2 regions of the Lysinibacillus sp. JK80 genome follow, and region 2 is predicted to be linked to the other one. Evidence: riboswitches for the same ligand, from Rfam matches in the RefSeq annotation. Region 2 holds a riboswitch; the other holds the start of a gene.
What was found. Region 2 has a riboswitch for preQ1 ahead of queF (preQ(1) synthase). Riboswitches for the same ligand answer to the same signal wherever they lie in the genome.
Positions count from the first base shown of each region.

Region 1: another riboswitch for preQ1. It lies ahead of HXV90_RS12970 (QueT transporter family protein); the one in region 2 lies ahead of queF (preQ(1) synthase).

Region 1 covers NZ_CP058997.1:2,536,474-2,542,273, reverse strand. Annotated here, with positions in the region: gene HXV90_RS12980 (long-chain fatty acid--CoA ligase) at 1-901, shown strand, start outside; gene trpB (tryptophan synthase subunit beta) at 945-2,108, opposite strand; T-box leader at 2,167-2,366, opposite strand; gene HXV90_RS12970 (QueT transporter family protein) at 2,435-2,917, opposite strand; PreQ1 riboswitch class I at 2,924-2,968, opposite strand; gene HXV90_RS12965 (ABC transporter substrate-binding protein) at 3,290-4,312, shown strand; gene HXV90_RS12960 (ABC transporter permease) at 4,397-5,425, shown strand; gene HXV90_RS12955 (ABC transporter ATP-binding protein) at 5,418-5,800, shown strand, end outside.
Region 2 covers NZ_CP058997.1:4,586,869-4,592,668, forward strand. Annotated here, with positions in the region: gene HXV90_RS23060 (VUT family protein) at 1-370, opposite strand, end outside; gene queE (7-carboxy-7-deazaguanine synthase QueE) at 412-1,140, opposite strand; gene queD (6-carboxytetrahydropterin synthase QueD) at 1,133-1,603, opposite strand; gene queC (7-cyano-7-deazaguanine synthase QueC) at 1,607-2,266, opposite strand; gene queF (preQ(1) synthase) at 2,371-2,871, opposite strand; PreQ1 riboswitch class I at 2,997-3,043, opposite strand; gene HXV90_RS23085 (S8 family serine peptidase) at 3,353-5,800, shown strand, end outside.

The sequences.
Region 1 (5,800 bases), 2.1 Mb from region 2:
TGTGGGTGCTACACAAGTTCTACCAGGTCCGCAATTTACTTCAGCATTAATAATGGATTTAATCGAACAAGAAAAGGTTACATTAACTGCTGGTGTTCCAACCATTTGGATAGGTGCCTTACAGGAGCAGGAAAAGAAAGAACGAGATATTAGTTCTTTAAGAGCGATATGCTGTGGTGGATCGGCTTCACCAACTCGACTCATTCGGACATTTGAAGAAAAATATGGGATTCCTTATATTGTTGTCTACGGCATGACGGAAACTACACCAATCGTGGCATTGTCTAATTATATGTCATGGATGGAAGATTGGCCGATTGAAAAACGTATTGAAGCTCGAGCGATGCAAGGGATGACAATGGCAGGTATCGAATCTAGTATTATTAATGAGGCGGGTGAGGTACCTTGGGATGGCGAAACAATGGGGGAATTACGTTTAAAAGGCCCATGGATTTCCAACGAATACTATCGTGATGAGCGAACAGCAGATGCCTATCGAGATGGTTGGTTATATACTGGTGATATTGCTGTACGAACAGCAGATGGCTTTATTAAAATTACTGACCGTACGAAGGATCTTATTAAATCAGGTGGGGAATGGATTTCCTCTGTTGATTTGGAAAATGCGCTGATGACTCATGATGCCGTTTTAGAAGCGGCTGTCATTGCCATGCCCCATGCTAAATGGCAGGAGCGTCCATTAGCTTGCGTTGTATTGAAAGAGGGACAATCAGTAACTGAACCAGAGCTTCTTGCTTTTTTAGAAAATCAATTTGCCAAGTGGTGGGTACCAGATGCAGTCGTCTTTCTAGAAGAAATTCCAAAGACATCTGTCGGAAAATTCCTGAAAGCGAAGCTGCGAGATAATGTAGCAGAAATTTATCCTAAATCATTGGTATAGGTAAAAGAGCGATTTCCGTAAATGGAAGTCGCTCTTTTTTGAGTTATTTAGTTAGCATGTGGAAGACTTGTTCAACGTCTTTATCGCCACGACCAGAAATATTAATAATAATGCTTTCCTCAGATGATAAAGTTGGTGCTAATTTTAGAGCATGTGCGACTGCATGTGAGCTTTCAAGGGCAGGAATAATACCTTCAACCTTAGAAAGTACTTGGAAGGCATCTAAAACTTCTTCATTTGTCACGGTCACATACTCAGCACGACCGATTGTTTTCAAATGGCTATGCTCAGGCCCCGCACCTGGATAATCTAAACCAGCTGCTATTGAATAGGTAGGGAGTGGGTTACCTTCTGCGTCCTGAAGTACTAAACATTTGAAGCCGTGTAGCTCTCCTGGTGTTCCTTCGTTTAAGGTAGCAGCTTTGTCTGGCTCTATTCCAATAAGACGAACATCTTCGTCTGCAATATAATCAGCAAATGCCCCAATGGCATTACTACCGCCTCCTACACAGGCAAGAACAGCTGTCGGCAGCTTTCCTTCCTTTTCTAAAATCTGTTCACGACTTTCGCGGCTAATCACTGATTGAAAATGTTTAACCATTGATGGGAAGGGATGTGGTCCAACTGCTGAGCCTAATAAATAGAAGGTTGTTTCATAGTTTTCTACTAAATCAGCGAATGCCTCATCTACTGCATCCTTTAAGCGGCCTTGCCCTTTATCGACAGCTACAACTTTCGCTCCGAGAAGTTCCATGCGAAATACGTTCAATGCCTGGCGTTTTGTATCTTCCAAGCCCATATAAACCGTGCAATCCATTCCAAACATGGCACACGCTGTAGCTGTTGCTACACCATGTTGACCTGCCCCTGTTTCGGCAATCACGCGATTTGCTCCCATACGTTTAGCTAGTAAGATTTGTCCTAATACATTATTGATTTTATGGGAGCCTGTGTGGTTAAGGTCTTCACGTTTTAAATAGATTTTTGCGCCACCTAATTGCTTTGTTAAATTCTCTGCAAAATAAAGAGGGGATTTACGACCGACATATTCACGGAAATAGTAATCTAATTCTTGCTTAAAATCATCATCCTCTTTATACTTTTGAAAATTCTCATCTAGTCTATTTAAAACATTTTGAAGCTCCTTTGGAACAAAGCTTCCACCAAATTCACCGAAATATCCCTTTTTTTCTACTACTGTACTCATCTTAACTCGACTCCTCTATGCTAATTTTTCCAAAAAAAAAGCCACTCCAATCCCTCATAAAAAGGACGAGTAACCGTGGTGCCACCTTCATTCGCAATTTTTGCGCGCTTTCCTGCTCCGGTAACGGGGAGCGAAACGGCCTTACATTTGATAAGGCTGCTCTGAAGTCCATTCACAAGTCTGTACTACTGGTTTGCACCAACCACCAGCTCTCTAAAAGTAACAATGCTTGCTACTACTCTTCTTCCTTGCATTTATTAGAAAGAATTGTAGAGTATTTTCAGAATAGTGTCAAGAAAAAAGACGAATCTAAAAAGATCCGTCAGTTAAATCAAATTTTTAAAGTGAAGGCGTTTGTTTAAAACATACATAATCGGTGCACCTACAGCTAATACAACAAATTCACCCGCCGCGACTGTTAGCCAAGTCCAGAAAAATGGCAACTCTAAAGCCAAGTTCAGCTCAAAGGCAATGATAAACATAGTACATGTAAAGAGCAATGTATTAATAATTAAACGTGCCCAAATATTTTTGACAAATTTACAGATTAAAATAAACAGGCCAAGAGTAATCATTGAATGACCTACACCAAAAACTAAATCGTAAATGCCAAGTGGTGAAAAGAGATTAGAGATCAATACACCAATAATAATCCCTACGGCAAAGCGTGGATTAAAGGCCACTAAATGGTTAAACATCTCAGATACTCGGAACTGTACCTCTGTAAAACCAAATGGGGCAACAAGCATGGTTACAGCTATATATAGAGCCGCAATGATACCACTTGCTGCTAAAAATTTTATCTTCATATTCATTTCTCCTTAGTTTTTTTTCGTGGGATGGTTACGAACCACGGTGCTTTCACACAAGTAAATATTCTATTATAGATATCTAGTAGAAGTCAAATGTCAGACTTTGTCTATAATGTCCTATCGTCGCAAAATTGTCATAAATATTTTTTACTATGTTGAAAAAAGAAATCGATTAACTAAAACAGCGTAGTTTAGCGGTTTAAAGCGCCAAATTAAATGAAAAACTAAAATATTTTGTCACTTTTAAAAGTCAGAACATTCATAATGTTGTTGACGGAGCTCGATAATAACGATAATATAGCGATACATTCACACTTTGTTTGGATAAAGTGCGATAGATATTCGAGAATATAATCGGGGGGATTATTTGTGAAAAGCAATGTAAAGAAGTTGTCATTCCTTCTTTTTGGATTAGTGTTGCTTCTTGCTGCTTGTGGTAGCGGTGGCTCAGGTACAGCAGATTCAAAAGGAAATGAAAAAAACAATGCAAGTGAGAGCGGAAATGCAGATGATAAAACATATAAAATCGGGATTACTCAAATTGTTGAGCATCCATCGTTAAACGCAGCAACGGAAGGCTTTAAAAAAGCAATTGAAGATGCTGGTTTAAAAGTTGACTACGATCCACAAATTGCACAGGGAGATAATAGCCTTAACACAACGATTGCTAACAATCTAGTAAGTGCAAACGTAGATTTAATTTTTGCAAACTCTACACCTTCTGCACAAGCCGCTGCAACAGCAACAAGTGATATTCCAATTATTTTTACATCTGTTACAGATGCTGTTGGTGCACAGCTAATTGACTCAATGGAGAAGCCAGGGAAAAATATTACAGGCACAATCGATTTACATCCAGAAACGATTTCTAAAACTGTAGCATTCCTAAAAGAACTTGGTGCGAAAAAAGTAGGGATGGTCTACAATGCGGGTGAGCAAAACTCAGTTGCACAAGTTTCAGAAGTGAAAAAGGTTATGGACGAACAAGGTTTAGCGGTGGTAGAAGCATCAGCATCTACTTCAGCGGATGTAAAACAAGCGACAGAGTCTCTAATTGGTAAAGTAGACGCTTTCTATATTATTACTGATAACACAGTTGTTTCTGCATTAGAATCGGTAATTGATGTTGCCAATACGAATAAATTACCATTAATTGTAGGAGAACTAGATTCTGTAGCACGTGGCGGTTTAGCCGCTTATGGTTTTGAATATTTCGATATCGGTTATGAAGCAGGTCAAATGGCTGTGAAAATTTTAAAAGGTGAAGCGACACCTGCCGATACACCAGCACAATACCCACAAAATCTGAAATTATTAATCAATAAAAAAGTTGCAGATGATTTAGGCATCGAAATTAAAGATTCTTGGGGTGCCGAAATTCTAGAACAGTAAAACGAAGCGGGGTGCACTATCCCCGCTTTATCTTCATTTTACAAGTGATATAAATAATAAAGAGATTTAGGAGATGATTCAACGATGTTTTTAGCATTATTTGGCGCAGTGGAGCAAGGAATCATCTATGCAATTATGGCACTTGGTGTATATTTAACATTTCGGGTGTTAGATTTTCCGGATTTAACGGTTGATGGAAGCTTTGTAACAGGGGCGGCAACTGCAGCAACAATGGTTTTGCTTGGCTACCACCCAATCTTAGCGACTTTAGTGGCAATTGTTGCTGGATTTATTGCTGGATGTATGACAGGAATTCTTCACACGAAAGGAAAGATTAATCCGCTTTTATCAGGAATTTTAATGATGATTGCTTTATACTCGATTAATCTACGTATCATGGGGTTAACTGCAGAAAATACGATAGGTCGCCCGAATATTCCACTACTAAACTCTGAAACAATCTTTTCAAAGTTTCAATCTTTTTGGAGTAATTTAGGGATCGATGATGCTATCAATAACCTATTAAAAAGCATAGGCTTTCAGCATGTACCAGGTACATGGAGTGTGCTGATTGTTGTATTAATCATCACGATTTTAATTAAGTTAATAGCAGACTGGTTCTTAAAGACAGAGGTTGGGCTAGCTATCCGAGCAACTGGTGATAATAAACGAATGATTCGCAGCTTCTCTGCAAATACAGACACACTTATCATTTTGGGGCTAGGTCTTTCCAATGCGCTTGTCGCATTTTCTGGAGCTTTAATCGCACAATACTCGAAGTTCTCTGATGTTAGTATGGGGATTGGTATGATTGTGATCGGTCTCGCATCCGTTATTATTGGTGAAGCTATTTTTGGGACTAAAACTATTATCCGTACAACGTTTGCAGTTATTGCAGGAGCCATCATTTATCGTATTATATTAGCTTTAGCATTACGTGTAGATTTCCTTGATTCAGGAGACATGAAATTAATTACAGCGATTATCGTTATTTTGGCGCTGATCTTACCGCAATTTATTAATAAGAGTAAAGAACGTAAACGTAAAGCTAAACGTGCTGCAGAACTTTCACAAGTAAAAAAAGTAGAGCAGGGAGGTAATGGCCTTGCTTAAATTACATGGTATTAATAAGGTATTTAATGAAGGAACACCTGATGAGAAGATTGCACTTGCGGAGATAAACCTACATTTAAAGCCCGGTGATTTTGTGACAATTATAGGTAGTAATGGTGCAGGTAAATCAACGATGATGAATATGATTTCAGGTGCTTTAACACCCGATTTCGGTACAGTATTGATTGATGGTAATGATGTGACAAGTTTGCCTGAATATAAACGCTCTCAATACATTGGGCGTGTCTTCCAGGACCCAATGGCAGGAACTGCACCTACGATGACAATTGAAGAAAATCTAGCATTAGCATACTCTCGAAATAAGCATAGAGGACTACGCAATGGTGTGGACAAAAAGCGTCGTGAATTTTTTAA
Region 2 (5,800 bases):
TTGCAGAATCTAGAAATCCTCCAACAATACCACTGTAGAACACACGCCAAGCCATTGGTAATTTTAATCGAGTATAAATTTCAGTATCGGCCGTTTCTGCGACAACAAATGATAGTGCTGAGGCTACCACAATTAAAAGTGTATCACCTAGTAGGAATGACACCACAGCTGATAAAATTAAAGCTGTAATAATAAATAAATACGTCTTTTTTCTACCATATTTATTTTGTACTAGATCCCGAAAAATAAAGGTGGCCCCAATTAAAAGCGTTCCCATTGGAACAATAAACATACCAAAATGGAATGGTGCAAATGCTGCCGTTACCACATTAGCAATAACAATAGATAATAAATAAAATAATATTCTCAAACTATTACTCCTCAAGTAAATTTAATTTTTGTAATGGCACACTATACACCTCTTTTATTTCCCCACACAAGGGCATGTAACTGTGGCAGTACTTTAACATCTCTTAAATCCTCATCCTTCATTACTCTATCAATCAGTGCACGATATTTATCCAATAAATCCATCATTAATTGTGAATTATCAGTTGCCGTGAGATCATCATTACCGACTTGAAGATAAAAAGGAATCATTGGATATCGATGGTGAATTTGTTTAGCATAATCGTAATCCTCTTGATTAAAAACGACTATTTTGAGGGATACATGGTGATTGCTGTTCCGATCTTTAAGTTTTTCGAAGATATAAGAGAGCACCGAGTAGTCTGTGGTCATTCCAGAACTAGGTGGCTTTGGAGATATTGTCAGTTCATCAATCTCATACATCCATTTTTGCCACCTACTCCCCTGTGTTTCTACCCCGATTTTTATGTCATTTTCTTTTAAAATGGCAATAAGCTCTGCTAGATTCGGATTGAGTGCAGGATTGCCGCCTGAAATTGTGACAAATGAAAAACCATTGCCCCCTAAACGTTTCAACTCAGACCAAATCTCTTCCGCTGTCATTTGGACAATAAGGTGCTTTCCACTGCCATCCCACGTAAACGATGAATCACACCAAGAACAGGAATAATCGCAGCCCGCAGTTCTTACAAACATTGTCTTCTGGCCAACGACCATACCCTCTCCTTGAATCGTTGGCCCAAAAATCTCGATAACAGGTACTTTACTCAACTTCCATCCACTCCCTTCTAGCTTCTGCATAGCTTGTTGGAGTCTCGTAAAGCCTGATAAACTCTACACGTACACCGTTATATCCTTCATCAAGCAAGGCCTCAGTCAACTTTTCGTAAATCCAAACAACAATATTCTCTGCCGTCGTATTCATGAGTGGAAGCGTTTCATTTAAATAACGGTGATCCAAATGAATCTCTATTTTATGTTTCCATATTTCTTTTATATCGCCGAAATCAATCATCAAACCACGTTCATCTGTGTAGCCACTCAGTCCTAATATAGCTCGATAGGTATGCCCATGTAGATTTTTACATTTCCCTTCATAATGATGTAGATGATGGGCAGCATCGAAGGTAAATTCTTTGCTTATGAGAACACGCTTTGCATGATATTTCAATTGATTTCTTTGAATATCCACATCAATTCTCTGGAGTCTCTCAACGATTTTAAAATCTGACATGCCTTAAGACTCCTTCCTATAACTTAAATACTCATCAAGCCCTTTATTTCGCAATTTACATGCTGGGCATTCACCACATCCATCTGCTATGACACCGTTATAGCAAGTCAACGTTCTTTGTCGTACAAACTCAAGTGCCCCAAGCTGATCAGCTAATTCCCATGTTTGTGCCTTATTCAGCCACATCAAGGGTGTATCAATCACAAAGGAATCATCCATCGATAAATTTAACGTTACATTTAAGGATTTAATAAAGACATCTCGGCAATCCGGATATCCACTAAAATCAGTTTCACAAACACCTGTTACAATATGCTTTGCCCCTACTTGGCTCGCTAAAACGCCCGCAAATGAAAGAAAAAGGAGATTGCGGCCAGGCACAAAAGTCGATGGGAGCTCACCATTTTCTCCGTCCTTCACCTTTATGTCTTGTCGTGTCAATGCATTCGGAGCAAGTTGATTCAGGAGAGACATATCAAGTATGTGATGCTTGATACCAAGCTCCTCTGTTATCACCTTCGCACAGTCAATTTCAAGACGATGCCTTTGACCATAATCGAAAGTTACTGCCTCAATCTCTTCAAAGCGTTCTTTTGCCCAGAACAAACAAGTTGTGCTGTCCTGACCTCCACTAAATACTACAATTGCTTTTTCCTTTTTCATCTATAAAGACTCCCTTATATCGAAAAAACAGCACTCTAAGAAAAAGTGCTGCTTTCTTCTTAGTTTTTTTAAGAGGGTAGCTAAAAACCTCTGTCTTGCTTCATTTATCGATTATCAATTTTTTCTGGGTTAAGATCGTGGTTCATTAAACGATAATTGGCGATTTCTTCGTATTTAGTTCCTGGCTTCCCATAGTTACACCATGGATCAATCGAGATACCCCCACGTGGAGTAAATTTCCCCCAAACCTCTATATATCTTGGATCAAGTAATGCAATTAAATCATTCATAATGATATTCACGCAATCTTCATGGAAATCGCCGTGATTTCTAAAACTGAATAAATACAACTTTAGAGATTTACTTTCAACAATTTTTTTATCTGGGATATATGAAATGTACATCGTTGCAAAATCCGGCTGACTTGTAAGCGGACATAAACTGGTAAACTCTGGGCAATTAAACTTAACAAAATAATCTCGATTAGCATGAAGATTATCCACTGCCTCTAATACCTCAGGTGCATAATCATAGGAATACTTTGTACCTTGATTACCTAATAGGGTCAAATCCTTTAATCCTTCTTCATGACTTCTGCCAGACATAAAAAAACCTCCTTGTAAAATGTTTCCCAACACTTTTCAAGAGAGGCATCACCAATCATTCTATTTAAAACATAAGTAAACAGATAAAAAAAGCCACGTCCGATATGGACATGGCATATTGTCATGTTTCCATAGTTTTTTATAGAGGGTATCAGCTATGAACCTCTCCCGTTCTAGTCCGGGCATTCTTTTCTTCAATATCGTACAAAAAATAATACAGGACGTCAAATGGATTTTTTATAAAACTCTTAAATGATAAAAAGTATGAATCACTGTAAGTCAATACTCATTTGAAAGTTCTACTTTTTTATTAAATTACTAGGAAAATAGAATTAATCCATTTTTAACAAAGTAATACTAATTATCAATATTTTGAGATTTTTCAATATTCCGATATTCGAATTATCTCACCTGTGATAAATTGGAAATATCACACTAAACTGAAAAGTGTGATAATTAAGAGCGGAGGGAGAAATGAGATTTGAAAAAGTTTAAGTTTACGAAGTTTTTAAGTAGTATGATAGCTTTCGTTATGGTGCTTTTTCTATTGGTTCCATTATCGAGTGCTAATGCTGAAGATTCGAAGCCATTCAAGCAGGATAGCCAAAGTGAAAGTATACTTCAATTAAAGGCGGCTATCGCTGAACAGCTAAGCTTGTCTAAAGATGGTCCAACTCTTCACGAAAGCTTACAAAATGTATCAGGCAATCAAGAAGTTGCAGTCATCGTACATTTATCTGAAAAGCCTGTGGCACTAGAGCAAGGAATGAGCCAATTGAAAGGCCAAAAGTTCTCTAATGCGCGAGCAAATGAAGTTCGATCAAATGTAAAATCTCAACAAGCACAAGTTAAGAAAGAATTAGCTACTAAAAATGTTCAAATGACTCAAGGCTACACATTTGATACTGTTTTAAACGGTTTTGCAGCAACTGTGAAAGCAAATGATCTCCCAAAGCTGCTTTCAATAGAAGGAATAACATTAATTGAACCTGATGCAATTGTTTACGCATCTGAAGATAATACAATGAAATCATCAGAACTGATTAAGGAAGATCAACTAGAGGCTCAAATGAATACAAGTATTTCTTTCCTCGGCATCGAACAGCTTTGGAATGAAGGAATTGAAGGACAAGGTATAAAGGTAGCAGTATTAGATACTGGTATTGACGCAGATCACCCTGAGTTCGCTGGAATTTACAAGGGTGGGAAAAACTTCATTCCAAATTCATCAACTTACACAAAGCCTCGGGCAGATGACGATGCATCGGAAACCTTGCCTTCTGAGCGTCCTGCTGGAACACCTGAATTTAATGAAAAGGGAAGCTCGTTCTATACTTCTCACGGTACCCATGTTGCTGGAACCATTGCAGCAATTGGAGCTAACAATTTCGGCATTAAAGGAATTGCTCCAAAAGTAGACCTTTATGCTTACCGTGTTCTTGGTGCATATGGAAGTGGGGCTACATCTGGTATTGTTAAAGCAATTGAAACGGCTGTAACAGAAAAAATGGACATAATCAACCTTTCTCTTGGTGGGGGGGCTAACTCTGAAACGGACGCTGGTTCATTTGCTATTAATAATGCAATGATGGCTGGAACAATCGGAGTAATTGCAACAGGGAACTCCGGCCCAAATCGAGGAACAATGGGCACGCCTGCAACCGCTCGTTTAGGAATTGCTGTGGGTAACACAACAAATCCAGAAACAATGTATAACGGTGAAGTGAATGTTACAGTTGGTGACTACAACTTAACAAAACAGCTCCCATTAATGGGAACAACTTTTGGAAGGGATTTAGCAACACAGCTTCAAGGAGAATTTGACCTAGTTGCTATTCCTGGAAACGGAGAAGTAAAAGACTATGAGGGAATTGATGTAGAAGGTAAAGTGGCATTAATCTCTCGTGGCAGTATCGCATTTGTTGATAAAATTGCGAATGCAAAGGCAAATGGAGCAGTCGCCACAATTATTCATAACTTTGCTGGTGGAACAAATGCACCTAATATTTCAGGTACATTCCTAGGTGATTCCTTTGCTTTTCTACCAACATTTGATATGTCCCAAACGGATGGCAATGCAATTCGTGCTGCATTAGCCGGTGGAACTGGAAAAGTTAGCTTTAGTCAATTTACTTCCACAAAGACACTGGGAGATGAAGTAAACGATTCAAGCTCCCGTGGCCCATCTACGCCAAACTTTGATATTAAACCAGATGTAAGTGCACCTGGAACAAACATTATGTCAACGATTCCAATGTATAAAAAGGACTTCCCTAATGCAGATTATGCAGAGGCATATGATCGTAAAACAGGAACCTCTATGGCAACACCGCATATTACAGGTATTGTTGCATTACTTAAACAAGCAAATCCTGATTGGAATGCGTTCGACATAAAAGTGGCGCTTTCTAATACAGCAAAGGTTTTAGATAAAACAAAATACGATGTGTTCTCTCAAGGTGCAGGTCGTGTAAATGCTTATGCTGCAGCACATCCAGAAATTCTTGCCTATGCATTGGATAGTGCAATTTTAGATGGAACAGGAGCTGTTTCAGAAAACTTAAAAGGGACAGTTACTTTTGGTCCACAATCACTTAAAGACCAGGATATTTCCGTAACGAAACAAGTTTTAGTAAAAGATATAAAGGGGAACGGCGGTAATTATAATGTATCAATTGATGTGACAAAATCATTTGGTGATGCAACTGTTACAGTCGACCAGCCAACATTTAATCTAGTTGGTGAGCAAGTGTTAAATCTTACATTAACGGCTTCACAAGCTAAAGCTCCAAACGGCTCGGAAATACTGGGGTATATTCACATCAGCGGTGGTGCTACAGAAATTTCATTGCCATTCGCAGCTGACTTTGGAAGTGAGGCAGTAACTGAAATTAAAGATTTAAAGATTACAGAAACAGACCTATCCTTT